3 regions of the Pilosibacter fragilis genome follow, and region 3 is predicted to be linked to each of the others. Evidence: predicted binding sites of a transcription regulator. Region 3 holds the regulator's gene; each other region holds the start of a gene.
What was found. Region 3 encodes Rex, which represses fermentation and respiration genes when NADH is low (regulators of the CRP and FNR family bind a similar motif). Its sites were predicted from a motif close to ATTGTTAANNNNTTAACAAT; they were not measured.
Positions count from the first base shown of each region.

Region 1: a site for Rex is predicted at 2,429-2,448, ahead of fucO (lactaldehyde reductase). Genes of this name have one in related genera too.
Region 2: a site for Rex is predicted at 2,898-2,917, ahead of ABCW45_RS14795 (acetyl-CoA C-acetyltransferase). Genes of this name have one in related genera too.

Region 1 covers NZ_JAVYJB010000005.1:217,447-222,837, forward strand. Annotated here, with positions in the region: gene ABCW45_RS06750 (amidohydrolase) at 1-1,139, shown strand, start outside; gene fucO (lactaldehyde reductase) at 1,231-2,379, opposite strand; gene ABCW45_RS06760 (TetR/AcrR family transcriptional regulator C-terminal domain-containing protein) at 2,557-3,138, opposite strand; gene yfcC (putative basic amino acid antiporter YfcC) at 3,370-4,881, opposite strand; gene ABCW45_RS06770 (glucose-1-phosphate adenylyltransferase) at 5,371-5,391, shown strand, end outside.
Region 2 covers NZ_JAVYJB010000019.1:20,106-25,496, forward strand. Annotated here, with positions in the region: gene ABCW45_RS14785 (3-hydroxyacyl-CoA dehydrogenase NAD-binding domain-containing protein) at 1-751, opposite strand, end outside; gene ABCW45_RS14790 (enoyl-CoA hydratase-related protein) at 791-1,567, opposite strand; gene ABCW45_RS14795 (acetyl-CoA C-acetyltransferase) at 1,609-2,793, opposite strand; gene ABCW45_RS14800 (butyryl-CoA:acetate CoA-transferase) at 3,274-4,617, shown strand; gene ABCW45_RS14805 (LysR family transcriptional regulator) at 4,678-5,391, opposite strand, start outside.
Region 3 covers NZ_JAVYJB010000008.1:129,031-134,421, forward strand. Annotated here, with positions in the region: gene ABCW45_RS09680 (MATE family efflux transporter) at 1-545, shown strand, start outside; gene ABCW45_RS09685 (ABC-F family ATP-binding cassette domain-containing protein) at 979-2,958, shown strand; gene ABCW45_RS09690 (redox-sensing transcriptional repressor Rex) at 3,235-3,927, shown strand; gene acpS (holo-ACP synthase) at 3,921-4,289, shown strand; gene ABCW45_RS09700 (NAD(P)H-hydrate dehydratase) at 4,286-5,391, shown strand, end outside.

The DNA.
Region 1 (5,391 bases), on a different contig from region 3:
AGGTCTGCAAAAAGGATTCCAGAATGGGCGTTCCGTCTGAGGAAAAGTTAGAGGAACAGTATGAGCGTGCCGTTGCCCAGGGAGCGGATCCGGAGTTTGTTAAGTACACAAAGGGAGGAATGACCGGTGTGATCGGAATCCTGCGCTGCGGCGAGGGCCCGACGGTTGCCATGCGGTTTGATATCGATGCCCTCGGCGTATTCGAGGAACATGATCCGAGCCACAGACCGGCGAAGGAGGGATTTAACTCCGTAAATGAAGGCTTCATGCATGCCTGCGGACATGATGGACATGCCACCATCGGTCTCGGTGTGGCGAAAGTTCTGATGTCTATAAAGGACCAGCTTCACGGAACAGTAAAGCTGATCTTCCAGCCGGCGGAAGAGGGCGTCCGCGGCGCGAAATCCATCGTTGATAACGGACACCTTGACGGTGTGGATTACCTGATCGGCTCTCATGTGACAAATAAGAAAGAGGACGATCCGGCAGTGGTAATTCCGGGAAGCTATGGTTCTCTCGCAACGACAAAATATGATGTGATCTTCCACGGAAAATCTGCCCATGCGGGCGGATCACCGGAGGTTGGACGGAATGTCATGCTGGCAGTCGGAACGGCGATCTTAAACCTTTATGCGATCCCGCGTCACTCCGGCGGTGTGTCCAGAGTAAATGTGGGAACCGTTGTCGCCGGAAGCGGACGGAATGTTATCGCGGACGAGGCGAAGATGGAGATCGAGGTCCGCGGTGAGACCACCGAGATCAACGAGTACATGAAAAATTACGCAGTGAACATTATCGAGAGCGCGGCAAAAATGCACGGATGCACCTGTGAGATGAAGCTTATGGGCGCGGCAAACTCCCTGGCGAGCAGTGAGGCGCTGATGGAGCGGGTGAAGAGAGTCTGCGAGGAAGATCTCCATTTGCCGGTTGCGAAGGAAATGAGCAGCAAAAACGGCGGCAGCGAGGATGTCTCCTATATGATGAACCGCGTCCAGGAACAGGGCGGACAGGCGACCTTCATGCGCGTCCTCACCCACGAAGCCGGCCCGGGTCACAGCCGTATCTTCGATATCGACGAGCAGGTTCTTCCGAATGCGGTGAAGATCTTCTGCGGTGTGGTTTATGACATTATGCACTAATGGGTGAGAAGGGCATGCGATAAAAAGCGACAGATAAAAAGAGCTCCGGCCAATTTGCCGGAGCTCTTTTCATAAATGCGAGAAGGCACTTTTATGCCATGATCTTGCGGAACAGGTCTTTCAGGTCCTCTACGCTGGCATCCTTCGGGTTGCCCGGCGCGCAGGCATCTGCATGTGCGGACTCTGCAAGGAACGGAAGGTCTTCCTCTTTGATCGCCTCAAGGACAGACGGAATTCCGACATCCGCGGAAAGCTTCTTGACAGCGTCAACAGCAGCCTTCCGGTATTCGTCCTGAGACATGGAATCAACATTTGCAACGCCCATTGCACGCGCGATCTCACGATATTTTTCGCCGGTGCATTCCTGATTATATTCCATAACGATCGGAAGCATCATTGCGCAGGCAACACCGTGCGGGGTATCATAGACAGCACCGAGTGTGTGTGCCATGGAGTGGGCGATGCCAAGACCAACGTTGGAGAAGCCCATACCGGCAATGTACTGACCGAGAGCCATTCCCTCGCGGCCTTCCTTTGTGTTTGCCACAGCACCGCGCAGGGATTTTGAGATGATCTCGATGGCTTTCAGATGGAACATATCGGTCATTTCCCAGGCAGCTTTTGTTGTGTAGCCTTCGATGGCATGGGTCAGGGCATCCATACCGGTGGAAGCGGTAAGTCCCTTTGGCATGGAGGACATCATATCCGGGTCAACAACAGCAATGATCGGCATGTCATGCGGGTCAACGCATACAAATTTACGCTTTCTTTCGATATCGGTGATAACATAGTTGATCGTAACCTCGGCAGCAGTACCGGCTGTTGTCGGAACGGCGATGATCGGAACACACGGTTTTTTCGTCGGTGCAACACCCTCAAGACTTCTTACATCCTCAAATTCCGGGTTTGCGATGATGATGCCGATCGCTTTGGAGGTATCCATGGAGGAGCCGCCGCCGATGGCGATCAGGTAGTCAGCGCCGGATGCCTTAAATGCTTCAACACCGTGCTGGACATTCTGGATCGTCGGGTTTGCTTTAATATCGGAGTAGAGCTCGTAGTCAAGACCGTTTGCGGTCAGAATGTCGGTTACTTTGGCGGTAACCTTGAATTTTACGAGATCCGGGTCGGAACATACGAACGCCTTTTTAAAGCCGTGGGCTTTCGCCTCGTTCGCGATCTCCTGAATCGCGCCTGCTCCGTGATAAGATGTCTGATTTAACATAATACGATTTGCCATGATAAAAAACTCCTTCCATGAATACTTGCTCTCAAAAGCTTTCTGTGCCTTTGTTATTATATTAACAAATTTGAAGGGCAAAAAGAAAGTTACAGAAAAGGTCAAGTGTAACACTTTAAGGAAAATCGACATATTGCAAAAGAAAGACATAGAAAAATTGTGCAAAATAACAATAGATCAGGACAGCAGATGAAGCTCAAGAAACAGATCCCGCAATGCTGCCGGCATCGCGCGGACGAGAAGCCCGGCAAACTGGGACGGGGTTAGGTCCATGCCACCGAGAACCCACTTTACGGTCATGGTGATCGAGCCCTGACAGTACATTTCCAGAAGAAAATGGATCTCAGGGGTGGCCGGTCTGCCGCTTTTTTCCCGGATCAGATTTTCATAAAAGGCGAGGATCAGCTTAAAATCATGCTCCCGCAGGGAATTCTGCCTGTCATAGCGGAATGCAGCGGCAAAAAACGCCTTTTCCTCCTGAATATATGTAAATTTTTTCTCCAGGCTGTCAAGGACCGTGGTCCCGCGTCCCATATGTTCAAAGGAGCGGGCGAGGAGCTTGTCGAAATACCAGTTGATCAGGTCATATTTATCAAGAAAATTCCGGTAAAAGGTCTGGCGGGTGACGCCGCAGCGCTCTGTGATCTGGCGGACAGTGATCGCATCGACCGGAGTTGTCTTCATGCATTCCTTCATGGCTGCGGCGAGACGGTATTTTGTTTTTTCCCCCTTCATGGCAGGCGTGCTGGATTCGATCATTAAAAGCTCCTTTCTACGGTATCGCGACCGGTGCTATTGTATTCAGTAAATTCTATCATATTTTTCCCAAGGGAGAAAGTCTTTTTGCTCCGGTTAGCTCCCTCTTCAGATATCATCGGGAAGCGTTCAAAAAAACCCCGTATTATCCGCGATCGAGTCACGCGGATGATACGGAGTTTTTGTTATACCTGAATGAGCTTCAGATGGCTGAGCCCAAAGGCAGACCGGTTTTTATGAGAGACCGATCACAACGGCAAGGATCACAGCGATGGATCCGAATGCAAACAGGACAGCCTGGAATTTGATCTGGAATTTTGCCCATTTGCCCCAGTCGAGCTTTGCTGCGGCCAGCGCGCCTAAGAGACAGCCGGAGGTCGGAACGATGAAGTTTGTGAAGGCGTCACCAAGCTGGTACGCAACAACAGCAACCTGTCTCTCGACACCGACAAGATCGGCGAGAGGAGCCATGATCGGCATGGTAAGTGCAGCCTGTCCGGAACCGGATACAACGAAGAAGTTGAACACGGACTGGAAGATATACATAAACCATGCGGAGATCACCGGCGGGAAATTCTGCATTCCGTCGCTGATGCTGTGAAGGATCGTATTTAAGACTGTACCGTCGGTTGCACTTGTGCCACCGAGGATGATGATAATACCCTGCGCCATTCCGACACACATTGCAGCGCCTAAAAGATCGGCAGCACCGTGGTCGAAGGATTTTGCGATATCATTTACTTTCATGTCATTCAGCTTGAAGACAACGCCGATGATACCGGAAACAAGACCCATCACGAAGAACTGGGAAGCGATCTCCGGGATATAGTAGCCCTCGCTTACAACGCCCCAGATCGTCCATACCATGCAGGCAGCGACCGTGAGGAGAACAAGCTTGTGGCCGAGAGTGAACGGCGGCATCTCTTTGCCGTTCTTTGCGAATTCTTTTCTGTATTCTTCGTCAGATTCATACGCAACGGAGAGCTGCGGATCTTTCTTGATCTTTACTGCGTAGCGCATCGTGAAGACGATCGTAAGTCCTGTGAAGAAGATCCATAACGGGATACGGAACCATGCACCGGACATGACCGGAATACCGGCAACACCCTGAGCAACAGCCAGTCCGAACGGATTCTGCCAGGAAGAACCGAAGCCGATCTGTGTAGATACGTAGGAGCACATAATTCCGACAACTGCGTCATACCCCATTGCGATAAACATTGGTACGAGGATCATAACGAACGGAATTGCCTCCTCACCCATACCGAAGACTGCGCCTCCGAGGGAGAACAGGACTACGAGGATCGGGATCAGAAGGATCTCGCGTCCGTTTGTCAAAGCGATGACCCGCATAATGCCGCTTTCTATCGCGCCTGTCCGGAGAACGATACCGAAGGCACCGCCAACGACCAGAATGAAGGCGATGATTCCGACAGCGGTACCATTCTTATCGCCGACGGTCATACCCTCGAATACATAGTTTAAAATTCCCTGACCGCCAAAGTCCTCGGTTCCGAAGATCGGAGCTGCTTTGGTCACTTTGTTTCCGTTTTCATCCAGAATATACTGGAAGCTTTCCGGATCCAGAACGGTTCTTGTTTTTTCCACGCCGTTCTGCATATACGTGATTTCTTTTGTGTCGTATTTACCCAACGGGATAAATACGGTGAGCAGAGCCGCGAACAGAATGACACCAAAAATGATGATGTAAGTGTGCGGCATCTGGAAGCCCTTTTTTTTCTCCATGGCTTATCCCCCCATAATTGTATTCTCTGCCTGTGAAATCCCCCGCACAGGTAGTGTATCTACTATATTAACATAAATTCTGTGATACGTCATTACTCTTTTCCTTTAATCCTACATATTAATAGTTGCTGTACAGGGGTAGGAATTTTCTGAACTGAAAATTCCGTACAATACAGTGGTGGCAGTGGATTTTGCCGATTCGGAATGCGAAGCATCGGCAAAATCAGTTACTGTTTGCGCAAGGCGTGAACAGTAACTATTAATAGGTTTATACAATTTCGAATCAGCATTTTTGGTACTTATGTAACCAATCAGGAACATAGGTATTGTATTGCGTATCATACAAAAAGAAAAAAATGTCAGAATATACACAAAATTGGGATTGAAAGGATGAAAAGTTTGTTCACATCTTCTAAAAAGTATGTTATAATAGAGTCACCATCTAAGAAACTAATGTATGGGACAAAAAGAGCAGCAAGAGGTGATATCATGGTAAAAAAAGAGATGATA
Region 2 (5,391 bases), on a different contig from region 3:
ACTTCGGATCGCCTGTCTCTGTCTCAAGAACATTCATGATTGCAAGAACAACATCAAGACCAATCAGATCACCGAGAGCTAACGGTCCCATCGGATGGTTAGCGCCAAGCTTCATGGCAGTATCGATACCCTCTACGGAAGCAACGCCCTCAGCATAAATGCCGACTGCTTCGTTGACCATCGGAATAAGGATTCTGTTTACAACGAAACCTGCAGCCTCTTCTACCTGTACCGGAGTCTTGCCGATCTCTTCAGAGATCTTCTTAACAGCTTCAACATCTTCCGGCTTTGTGTTTAAGCCAGCGATAACCTCAACCAGCTTCATAACCGGTGCCGGGTTGAAGAAATGCATACCGATTACATGTCTCTCAACAGCGCTGCCGATCTCTGTAATGGAAAGAGAGGAAGTGTTTGTTGCAAAGATGCAGCTCGGTTTGCAGATCGCGTCGAGCTCTTTAAATGTCTGCTTTTTGATCTCCATGTTCTCGATCGCAGCCTCTACAACGAGGTCACAATCGCCGCAGATATCTTTCACACCAGTTGTGATCTTGTTAAGGATCTTCTCAGCCTCTTCCTGAGTCATTTTGCCTTTTGCGATTCTCTTCTCGAATCCAGCGGCAATCTTCTTCTTTCCGTTCGCTGCAAATGTTTCATTGATGTCGCAGAGCATTACCTCATAGCCTTCAGTCTGTGCGAATGCCTGTGCAATACCGGAACCCATGGTTCCTGCGCCGATAATACCAACTTTCATGATTTTATCTCCTTATATATGCAACAATGTTATGTAATCTTATCGATTTTTGAAGCCGTCCACTTTTCTCTTCTCGAGGAACGCCTTCATTCCTTCCTTCTGATCCTCAGTCTCAAAGCACTCGGAGAAATATTTCTCTTCGATAGAGATTGCGTGGTCAAGGTCGGAAAGGTAACCGTCTGTCAGGGACTCCTTGGAATTTCTGACAGCGATCGGTGCGTTGGAGGCGATCTTCTTTGCCAGCTTCATAACTGTCGGAATAAGCTCTTCCTTCGCACATACACCGTTTACAAGGCCGATCCGGTATGCCTCGTCAGCTTTGATATTGACAGCGGCATATACCATTTCCTTTGCCTTTCCGGTTCCGATCAGTCTTGCGAGACGCTGGGTTCCGCCGAATCCCGGAGTAATACCAAGACCAACCTCCGGCTGTCCGAATATAGCGTTTTCGGAGCAGTAACGGATATCGCAGCTCATTGCAAGCTCATTTCCACCGCCAAGTGCAAAGCCGTTGACAGCAGCGATCGACGGGATCGGAAGTGTCTCCAGCTTACGGAAAACATCGTTTCCAGCTTTACTGAATTCACGTGCTTCCTGTACAGTCATCGTGCTCATTGCAGCAATGTCCGCACCGGCAACAAAGGATTTCTCACCTGCGCCGGTCACAACCAGCACTCTTGTTGTACCAAGATCAATGCTGTCAAGAACAGCATCAAGGTCCTGAATAACCTCTGTATTTAACGCATTTAAAGCCTCCGGACGGTTGATGGTGATAACACCAACAAAACCGTCCTGCTCATATTTTACAAAACCCATATCGTTGTTCTCCTCAGATTTTGTCTATGCCCCAGATCAGATTAGTCTCTCTCTACGATTGTAGCACAGCCCATTCCGCCGCCGATGCAAAGAGTTGCAAGACCCTTCTTAGCATCTGCCTTCTCCATCTCATGAAGAAGTGTAACGAGAATACGGCATCCGGAAGCTCCTACCGGGTGTCCGAGAGCGATCGCGCCGCCGTTCGGGTTTAACTTGTTAAGGTCAAAGCCAAGCTCTTTGCCTACTGCTACAGACTGTGCAGCGAATGCCTCGTTAGCCTCGATGATATCGAAGTCTTTGATCTCCATGCCTGTTCTCTTGAGAACTTTTCTTGTAGCTGCAACCGGTCCGATACCCATGATCTTCGGATCTACGCCGCCGAGAGCACCGGCAACCCATGTAGCCATCGGCTTAACACCGAGCTCTTTAGCTTTCTCTTCGCTCATAACAACAACTGCTGCTGCACCGTCGTTGATTCCTGAAGAGTTACCAGCTGTAACTAAGCCGCCGTCTTTCTTGAATGCCGGTTTTAACTTGCCGAGTGTCTCAACCGTTGTTCCGTGACGCGGGCCTTCATCTGTATCTACGATAACTGTCTCTTTTTTCTTCTTAACTTCTACCGGAACGATCTCGTCCTTGAATGCGCCGGACTTCTGAGCAGCCTCTGCCTTCTGCTGGCTTACTGCAGCGAACTTGTCCAGTTCTTCTCTTGTAAGACCCCACTGATCGCAGATGTTCTCAGCTGTGATACCCATGTGGTAGTTGTTGAATGCATCCCAGAGAGCATCGTTAACCATTGTATCAACTAAGGTAGCATTGCCCATACGGTATCCGTAACGGCCTTTCATCATAGCATACGGAGCCATGGACATGTTCTCCATACCACCTGCAACAACGATATCAGCGTCACCGGAAAGGATCATCTCAGCTGCCATGTTAACAGCCTCAAGACCGGAACCGCAAACTACGTTGATCGTAACTGCCGGAACTTCGATCGGGAGACCAGCTTTTAATGTAGCCTGACGAGCTACGTTCTGTCCCTGACCAGCCTGGATTACACAGCCCATGTAAACCTGATCAACAGCTTCCGGAGCTACACCAGCTCTCTTTAAAGCCTCTTTAATTACGATTGCGCCAAGTTCCGGAGCCGGGATTGTACTTAATTCGCCACCCATTGTTCCGATTGCGGTACGGCATGCACCTGCCAGTACAATTTTCTTTGCCATTTTCTTTTCCTCCTCATTATACCGCTGCCATGCTCTACACCATATAATTTTTCACAAGCAAGGCAGTATATTATGTATAACTAATAATATCACCAAACCGTTTTTGTGTCAAATAATTCTCAAAAGCTTTTTATATAATTTTTCTAAACAAATTAGAAAGTTTCCTTATCCTTTCGTACAAAAGTTACTTTTTTGCTTTGATGCGGTGTTTTGGCGCTTCGTCATGTTTTGCGAACATTTACGAAGCTTTTTCCCGGAATTATTGACCTTACACCCGGAAAATGTTAAAATAATCTCATAGTTTGTCCGTGCGGCGGTCTATATGGAAACAAGTGCTGCAGATCCATTTGCATAAGTTTTTCCATATGTGCCGGCATAGGGCGTGTGTCCTGTGCTTCCTGTTTTCGTGTCAATGGAAACAAAAAAACCGCACAATATATTGCTACTATATTTTTATGGTTACAAAGAGAGGGTATTGAAATGGATTTCAAACAGATGTATCAGGAAAAGCTGGTTTCCGCAGAGAAGGCAGCTTCCGTAATCAAGTCCGGTGACTGGGTCGATTACGGCTGGACAACAGCGACACCGGTTGCTGTCGACAAGGCAATCGCAAAAAGACTTCCGGAATTAACAGACGTAAACTTCCGCGGCGGTATCTTAATGTGGGTGCCGGAGATCTTCAAGATCGAGAATCCGGCAGAACATATGACCTGGAACTCCTGGCATATGGGCGGTATCGAGAGAAAAGCGATCGCGCAGGGCTTCAGCTACTATGCTCCGATCCGTTACTCTGAGCTTCCAAGATATTACAGAGAATCCCAGACTAAGCCGGACGTAGCTGTATTCCAGGTTTCCCCGATGGACGAGCACGGTTTCTTCAATTTCGGACCGAACGCTTCCCATATGGCGGCTGTATGTGAGACTTCCAAGGTCGTTATCGTGGAAGTGAATGAGAATATGCCGGTATGCTTCGGCGGCACTGAGGAAGGTGTTCATATCTCCCACGTTGACATGATCGTGGAAGGTGACAACCCGGCGATCGCTGAGATGGGCGGCGCTGCTGCTGCAAGCGATGTCGATGAGGCTGTCGCAAAGCTGATCCTTGAGGAGATCCCGGACGGCGCATGCTTACAGCTTGGTATCGGTGGAATGCCGAACGCGGTCGGCGCTCTGATCGCGAAATCTGACTTAAAGGATCTCGGCGTTCATACTGAGATGTATGTTGACGCATTCGTGGATATCGCAAACGCCGGAAAGATCACTGGCGCAAGAAAGAATATCGACAAAGGCCGTCAGGTATACGCATTCGGCGCAGGTACAAAGAAATTATATGACTATTTAAATAAGAACCCGGAGTGTATGTCCGCACCGGTAGACTACACGAACGATGTCCGCACGATCTCTGCTCTTGACAACTTCATGTCCATCAATAACGCTGTTGACCTTGACCTCTTCGGTCAGGTAAACGCAGAGTCCGCAGGAATCAAGCACATCAGCGGAGCCGGCGGACAGCTCGACTTCGTTCTGGGCGCTTACCTTTCCAGGGGCGGAAAGAGCTTCATCTGCTGCTCCTCCACTTTCAAGAAGAAGGACGGCACCTTAGAGTCCAGAATCGTCCCGACTCTGGCTCCTGGCTCCATCGTAACCGATACCCGTGCGAATATCCACTATCTCGTTACTGAGTACGGTAAAGTAAACTTAAAAGGTCTCTCCACATGGCAGAAGACCGAAGCGATCATCTCCGTAGCGCACCCGCAGTTCCGCGACCAGCTGATCGCAGAGGCTGAGAAGATGCATATCTGGAGAGCAAGCAACAAGCGCTGATTATAAATAAAATGCACAACAGGGGCTGTCAATGGCAGCCCCTGTTGTTGTATAATATGATCATGCATTCAGGATCGGATCCATCAATGTGATCCCCTTTTCATTTGCAAGCTTCCGTCTGCATATTTCCAGAAGAGGCTTCTGATATGGGGACTGGTCCTCCGTCCGGTACAGATAGTAGAGCGTTCTGCTTGGCGGCTCCACATCGAGTTCATGGATCGATACCGGCGTCGTCTTTAAGATGCTTTTTGCGACAGAGATCGGAAGAAACGCCCAGTTATCACCGTTCTGGGTGAAATACTGTAAAAATCCCATCTCATCCAGATAAACCTGTGGAACTGCCGCGCTGTTGAAATAATAGTTATGCCAGGTGTCAAAATTCTGATCCCACTGTGTCCGGATTTCCCGGCGCGGATCCAGCTCTGAGACTTTGATGTTGTGGGGAAGATTCAGATCTTTTCCCACTATCAGGCACAGTTTTTCCTTAAATAATACCTCCGTCTTTACCTGTGACGAATACATCGGATCCGTGATAAAGGCGATGTCCACCGTCTTGTTGTTTACATAGCTGTAAGCTTCACTCGAATGAAGTGTCGTCACATGGAGGCTGCATTCCGGCGTATTCCTTATAAATTCCTGAAACACCGTTGGCAGCATGAATGCAAGGAGGCTTCCGACACTGGCCACATAAAAACTCTTCTCATTGCTCAGCAATGCTTCCTCCTGAGTCTCATTCCAAAGTGCCTGCCAGCGGTGTGCAATTCCAACAAAGGC
Region 3 (5,391 bases):
CTGTCATTATGGCGGGCTGGAGCTGCCACTCGAAGATCGACCATTTCGCGATCCTGCCGGCCCAGAGCATGGGCCAGGCGGCGACCACCTTCGTGGGACAGAACCTCGGCGCGAAGAATGTAAAGCGTGCCAGAAAAGGCGTCCGACAGGCGGTGTTCATGGGTGTCGGCGCGCTGATCTGCATCTCCATCGTCATGGCACTCTCCGCGAGATCCCTGGTATCCCTTTTTAACAGGGATCCGTCGGTTCTGCATTACGGAACTCTGTTTATCCTGATGACCGTGCCGTTCCGCTTCTGCAGCTCCTTCAACCAGATCCTGGCTGGTTCCTTAAGAGGCTCCGGTGACGCGAAGGGTCCGATGTGCATCATGCTCTTCAGATTCGTTGTCTGCAGGCAGATCTATCTGTTCTTTGTGACAAAGATCGCCTTCAACGAGTACACCGTAGGTCTCGGCTACCCGGTTGGGTGGATCGTGTGCGCGGTTATCTCCTACTTTTACTATAAGAAAAGCAGATGGGAAGAGCAGGTGGAGAAAGAAGCATAAAATGAATAAAGATATCCGCTGCCTGGTTCAACATGAACGGAATGTCATGGAAAACGGCAGCGGATTTTTGATTTTGTGTTCGTTGCGCTGATGGGAGATATGTGTTATACTTAACTGCGTATGTCGTTTTATATGAATACGATATGGTGTTATATCAGGCGGATTTGATGTGACATGACACTGACAAGAGAAAAGAGGCAGGCAGCCGGACTGAAAAAGCGGTTGGTTGTAAGGACAAAATGTTTGGACTTGGAACGATCATAAACGTCGGTGTGGCCGTATTTTCCCTGGGCTTAAATAAAAAAGTAAATGCCGGCAAATACAGAGTCTGTATTTGCGGTTGAAAGATAAAAGAGCAGTTGTAAAAATAACTGCGGTGTACAAAAAGTATGCGGCTGTGAGGCTGTTACAGTGATAGAAACAGGAGGATTTTATGATATTATCCTGCAGCAATATCTGCAAATCATTCGGAAGCGACGATATTATCAAGAACGCTTCCTTTCATATTGAGGATCATGAAAAAGCTGCCATCGTCGGCATCAACGGCGCGGGAAAATCGACGCTTTTAAAAATAATCGTAGGTGAACTGCAGCCTGATTCCGGTGAGGTGGTGCTGGGAAGCGGAAAGACGTTGGGCTACCTGGCACAGAACCAGGATCTTTTAAGCCACAGGACCATTTACGAGGAGATGCTTGACGCAAAAAAATCTGTCATCGCCATGGAAAATCGTCTGAGGGATCTGGAAAATTCCATGAAGACGGCATCCGGGGAAGAGCTGGAGACCATGATGAATCAGTACAGCCGTTTAAGCCATGAGTTTGAACTCATTAACGGCTATGCCTGGAAGAGTGAGATCGTAGGTGTCTTAAAGGGGCTTGGATTTACGGAGGAGGAGTTCTCCAAGCAGATCTCCACGCTTTCCGGCGGACAAAAGACACGAGTTTCTCTGGGCAAGCTTCTTCTCACAAACCCGGATATCATTCTTCTCGATGAGCCGACGAACCATCTTGATATGTCATCCATCGCATGGCTGGAGACTTATCTCTTAAACTACCGCGGTGCCGTTCTCATCGTTGCCCATGACCGGTATTTTCTTGATAAGATCGTATCGAAGGTCATCGAGCTGGATAATGGGCATGCTGTGGTCTACTCCGGAAATTATACGGCCTACAGCGAGAAGCGGGCGCAGATGCGCGCGATCCAGATGAAGGCATACTTAAACCAGCAGCAGGAGATCAAGCACCAGGAAGCGGTCATCGAAAAGTTAAAATCCTTCAACCGGGAAAAGTCCATTAAGAGAGCGGAGAGCCGGGAAAAGATGTTAGATAAGATCGAAGTCCTGGAGAAGCCGACGGAGGTCAATGACGCCATGGATATCCGCCTGGAGCCGAATATCTTAAGCGGAAACGATGTGCTGACGGTGAACGGTCTGGCGAAGTCCTTTGGTTCCCAGACATTATTTACAGACCTGAATTTCGATGTAAAGCGCGGGGAACGGGTCGCTATTATCGGTGACAACGGAACGGGAAAGACCACGATCTTAAAGATCATCAACGGGCTTGTGGAGCCGGATGACGGTGAGATCATTCTTGGTTCCAGAGTCCACATCGGATATTATGATCAGGATCATCAGGTCCTTCATATGGAGAAGACGTTGTTTGAGGAGATCTCCGACGCCTACCCGGGAATGTCCAACACCCAGATCAGAAGTACGTTAGCGGCATTCCTCTTCACCGGGGACGATGTGTTTAAGCGGATCGGGGACTTAAGCGGCGGCGAGAGAGGCCGTGTTTCCCTTGCGAAGCTCATGCTCTCCGAGGCGAACTTCCTGATCCTCGATGAGCCGACGAACCATCTTGATATCACTTCGAAGGAGATTCTGGAGAATGCCTTAAGCCATTACGGCGGTACGGTGCTCTACGTCTCCCATGACCGGTATTTTATCAATAAGACCGCGACGAGGATCCTGGATCTCACCGGAAAGCGGATGATGAATTATATCGGTAACTACGATTATTATCTGGAAAAACATGAGGCCATGATGAACGCCCATTTCGGGACCGAGAATGTGGAGCCTACCGGCGGAATCGTCGGATTCGGCGCATCAAAGACGGGAGCGGCGGCTGAAACTTCCGGAAAAGCGGCGGAGAGCAGCGCGGACGCAGGCGGAAAGCTTGACTGGAAAGCCCAGAAGGAAGAGCAGGCCCGCCAGAGAAAACGTCAGAATGACTTGAAAAAGGTCGAGGACGAGATCCACAGACTCGAGACGAGAGACGGTGAGATCGACGGGCTTCTCTGCGACGAGAGTGTTTTCTCCGATGTGGCGAAGCTCATGGAGTTAAATAAAGAAAAAGAGGAGATCGCAGGGAAACTTGAGACTCTGTATGAAAAGTGGGAGGAGCTGGCTGAATAAGCAGCAATCATTAATATCCGCTGAGTCTCAGGTCCGTTGCTGCCTGCGCAGGGTGTGAACAGCAGCAAACCTGTTGAACAGATATAGATATACTCAAAAGAAAAATGTTCCGTCCGGTCGGGGAGATCATGGGCGGGACATTTTCTTTTTTATGGGATAGGGCAGTTCCAGCCCCAATTCGCCTAAATTCTTTGACAAGGATTTGACAAATAATATAGATATGAGTATAATAGATTCCATCGTTATATGAAAGTTTTGAGAAGGTGAAACCAGAAAATGACAGACGAAAGACAGATTTCAAAGGCGGTTATTTCCAGACTTCCGCGCTATTACAGATATCTGGGTGAGCTGATGGAGGAGGGGATCGAAAGGATTTCTTCCAATGAGCTGAGCGCCAGAATGAAGGTGACGGCGTCCCAGATCCGTCAGGATCTTAACAATTTCGGCGGCTTCGGCCAGCAGGGATACGGATATAATGTTAAGTATCTCTACACGGAGATCGCAAGGATTTTAGGAATCGACAGACAGCACAACCTCATTATCATCGGAGCCGGAAACCTTGGACAGGCCATCGCCAATTACACAAATTTTGAGAAGCGCGGATTTATGATCAAGGGAATGTTCGATACCAATCCGCGGCTGATCGGTCTCGTGGTCCGTGGTGTGGAAATCCGCGGGATCGATGACCTTGAACAGTTTATTATCGATAACGAGGTGCAGATCGCAGCCCTCACGATCCCGAAGTCCAAGGCTCCGGAGATCGCAGAGCGCCTGGTAAAGGCCGGAATCAAGGCGATCTGGAACTTTGCCCATACCGACCTAAATGTTCCGGATGATGTGGTCGTTGAGAATGTCCACCTCTCCGAGAGCCTGATGCGACTTTCCTATCGTGTCTGCAGCATGCAGGATGAGCGGGAGCGGAAAGCAAAGGAAAAAGCAGAACAGACGGGAACCAATGAGACATGTTGATTGGAGTTGGCTGTGATTTGATCGAAATTGAGCGCGTAAAAAAAGCCTGTGATAAAGAGGCTTTTTTGTCGCGTATTTATACCGAGCGTGAGCGCCGGCAGGCAAAGGGAGATCCCCGGGTCCTTGCCGGCACTTTTGCCGTTAAAGAAGCAGTGGCGAAGGTGTTTGGAACGGGATTCCGGGAGTTTATGCCGATTCATGTGGAGGTCTTAAGAGACCCTCTTGGAAAGCCCTATGTGGAGCTTCATGAGGGAGCCGCAAAAACAGCAGAAGATCTCGGGATCACAAAGATCGAAGTGTCGATCTCAGACACGAAGGACCATGCGATGGCGTTTGCCGTCGGAGAGGGGGAGGCCGGATGAAAGCAGTTCTCAGTGGAAAAGAAATGAAAGAGTTCGATGCAAGGTCCATCAAAGGGTATGGGATTCCATCCTTAGTCCTGATGGAACGGGCAGCGATGGCAGTTGCAGAGAAAGCAGAGGAGATACTGGAAAAAGAAGAGGCAGGGACCGTCTGGTCCGTCTGCGGCTTTGGAAATAACGGGGCGGATGGGGTTGCCGCCGCCAGAATGCTGTTTTTAAAGGGGTACGATGTGAAGATCGTTTTCCCGCAGCGGGACGGAAAAGGAAGCGAGGAGCTGGAAGCCCAGCTAAATGTCGTAAAACGGCTGGGAATCCCGGTGATGACGGCGGAAGATCTGTCGGACCCGGTGGAAAAGAAGATCCCGGCGCAGCCGTTTAGAAAGGCCGGGGAGAGAAAAAGAAGCTGCCGGGGCGTGATCCTGGACGCAATCTTCGGGATCGGCCTTTCGAGAAATGTGGAGGGCGCATACCGGAAGCTGATCCGGTGGATCAATGGACAGGAAGACATGAAAGTCATTGCTGTCGATATCCCGTCGGGCATCAGCTCCGATAACGGAAGCGTGATGGGAGATGCAGTCCGCGCGGATGTGACGGTCACGTTCGGAGAAAAGAAGCTTGGACAGGTGCTGTTTCCGGGGCGGGAGCTCTGCGGACATCTTTTCGTGAAAGATGTGGGCTTTGTGCCGGAGAGCAGCGCAGAAAGAGAAAAGCATGTCCAGATGCTGGATCGGGAAGATCTTTTGAGGATCCCGGCCCGCATGGCTGACTCTAATAAGGGAACATACGGAAAGGTTCTTGTGATGGCAGGAGCGAAGAATATGGCGGGGGCTTCCCTGCTTTCCGCCAGAGCGGCATACCGGATGGGAGCCGGCCTCGTAAAGGTCTTTACCCCGGAGGAGAACCGGCTGATCGTACAGGAAAAGCTTCCAGAGGCCATTTTAGCTACCTACGACACGAAGGAGGCCGAGAAAGACCCGGAAAACTTTGCGCGAAAGATCGCGAGGGAGACGGAATGGGCCGATGTGATCGTTCTGGGACCCGGGATCGGGATGGAAGATTATGCCAGATGCATGGTGGAAAATGTCCTGAAGGACGCCTATGT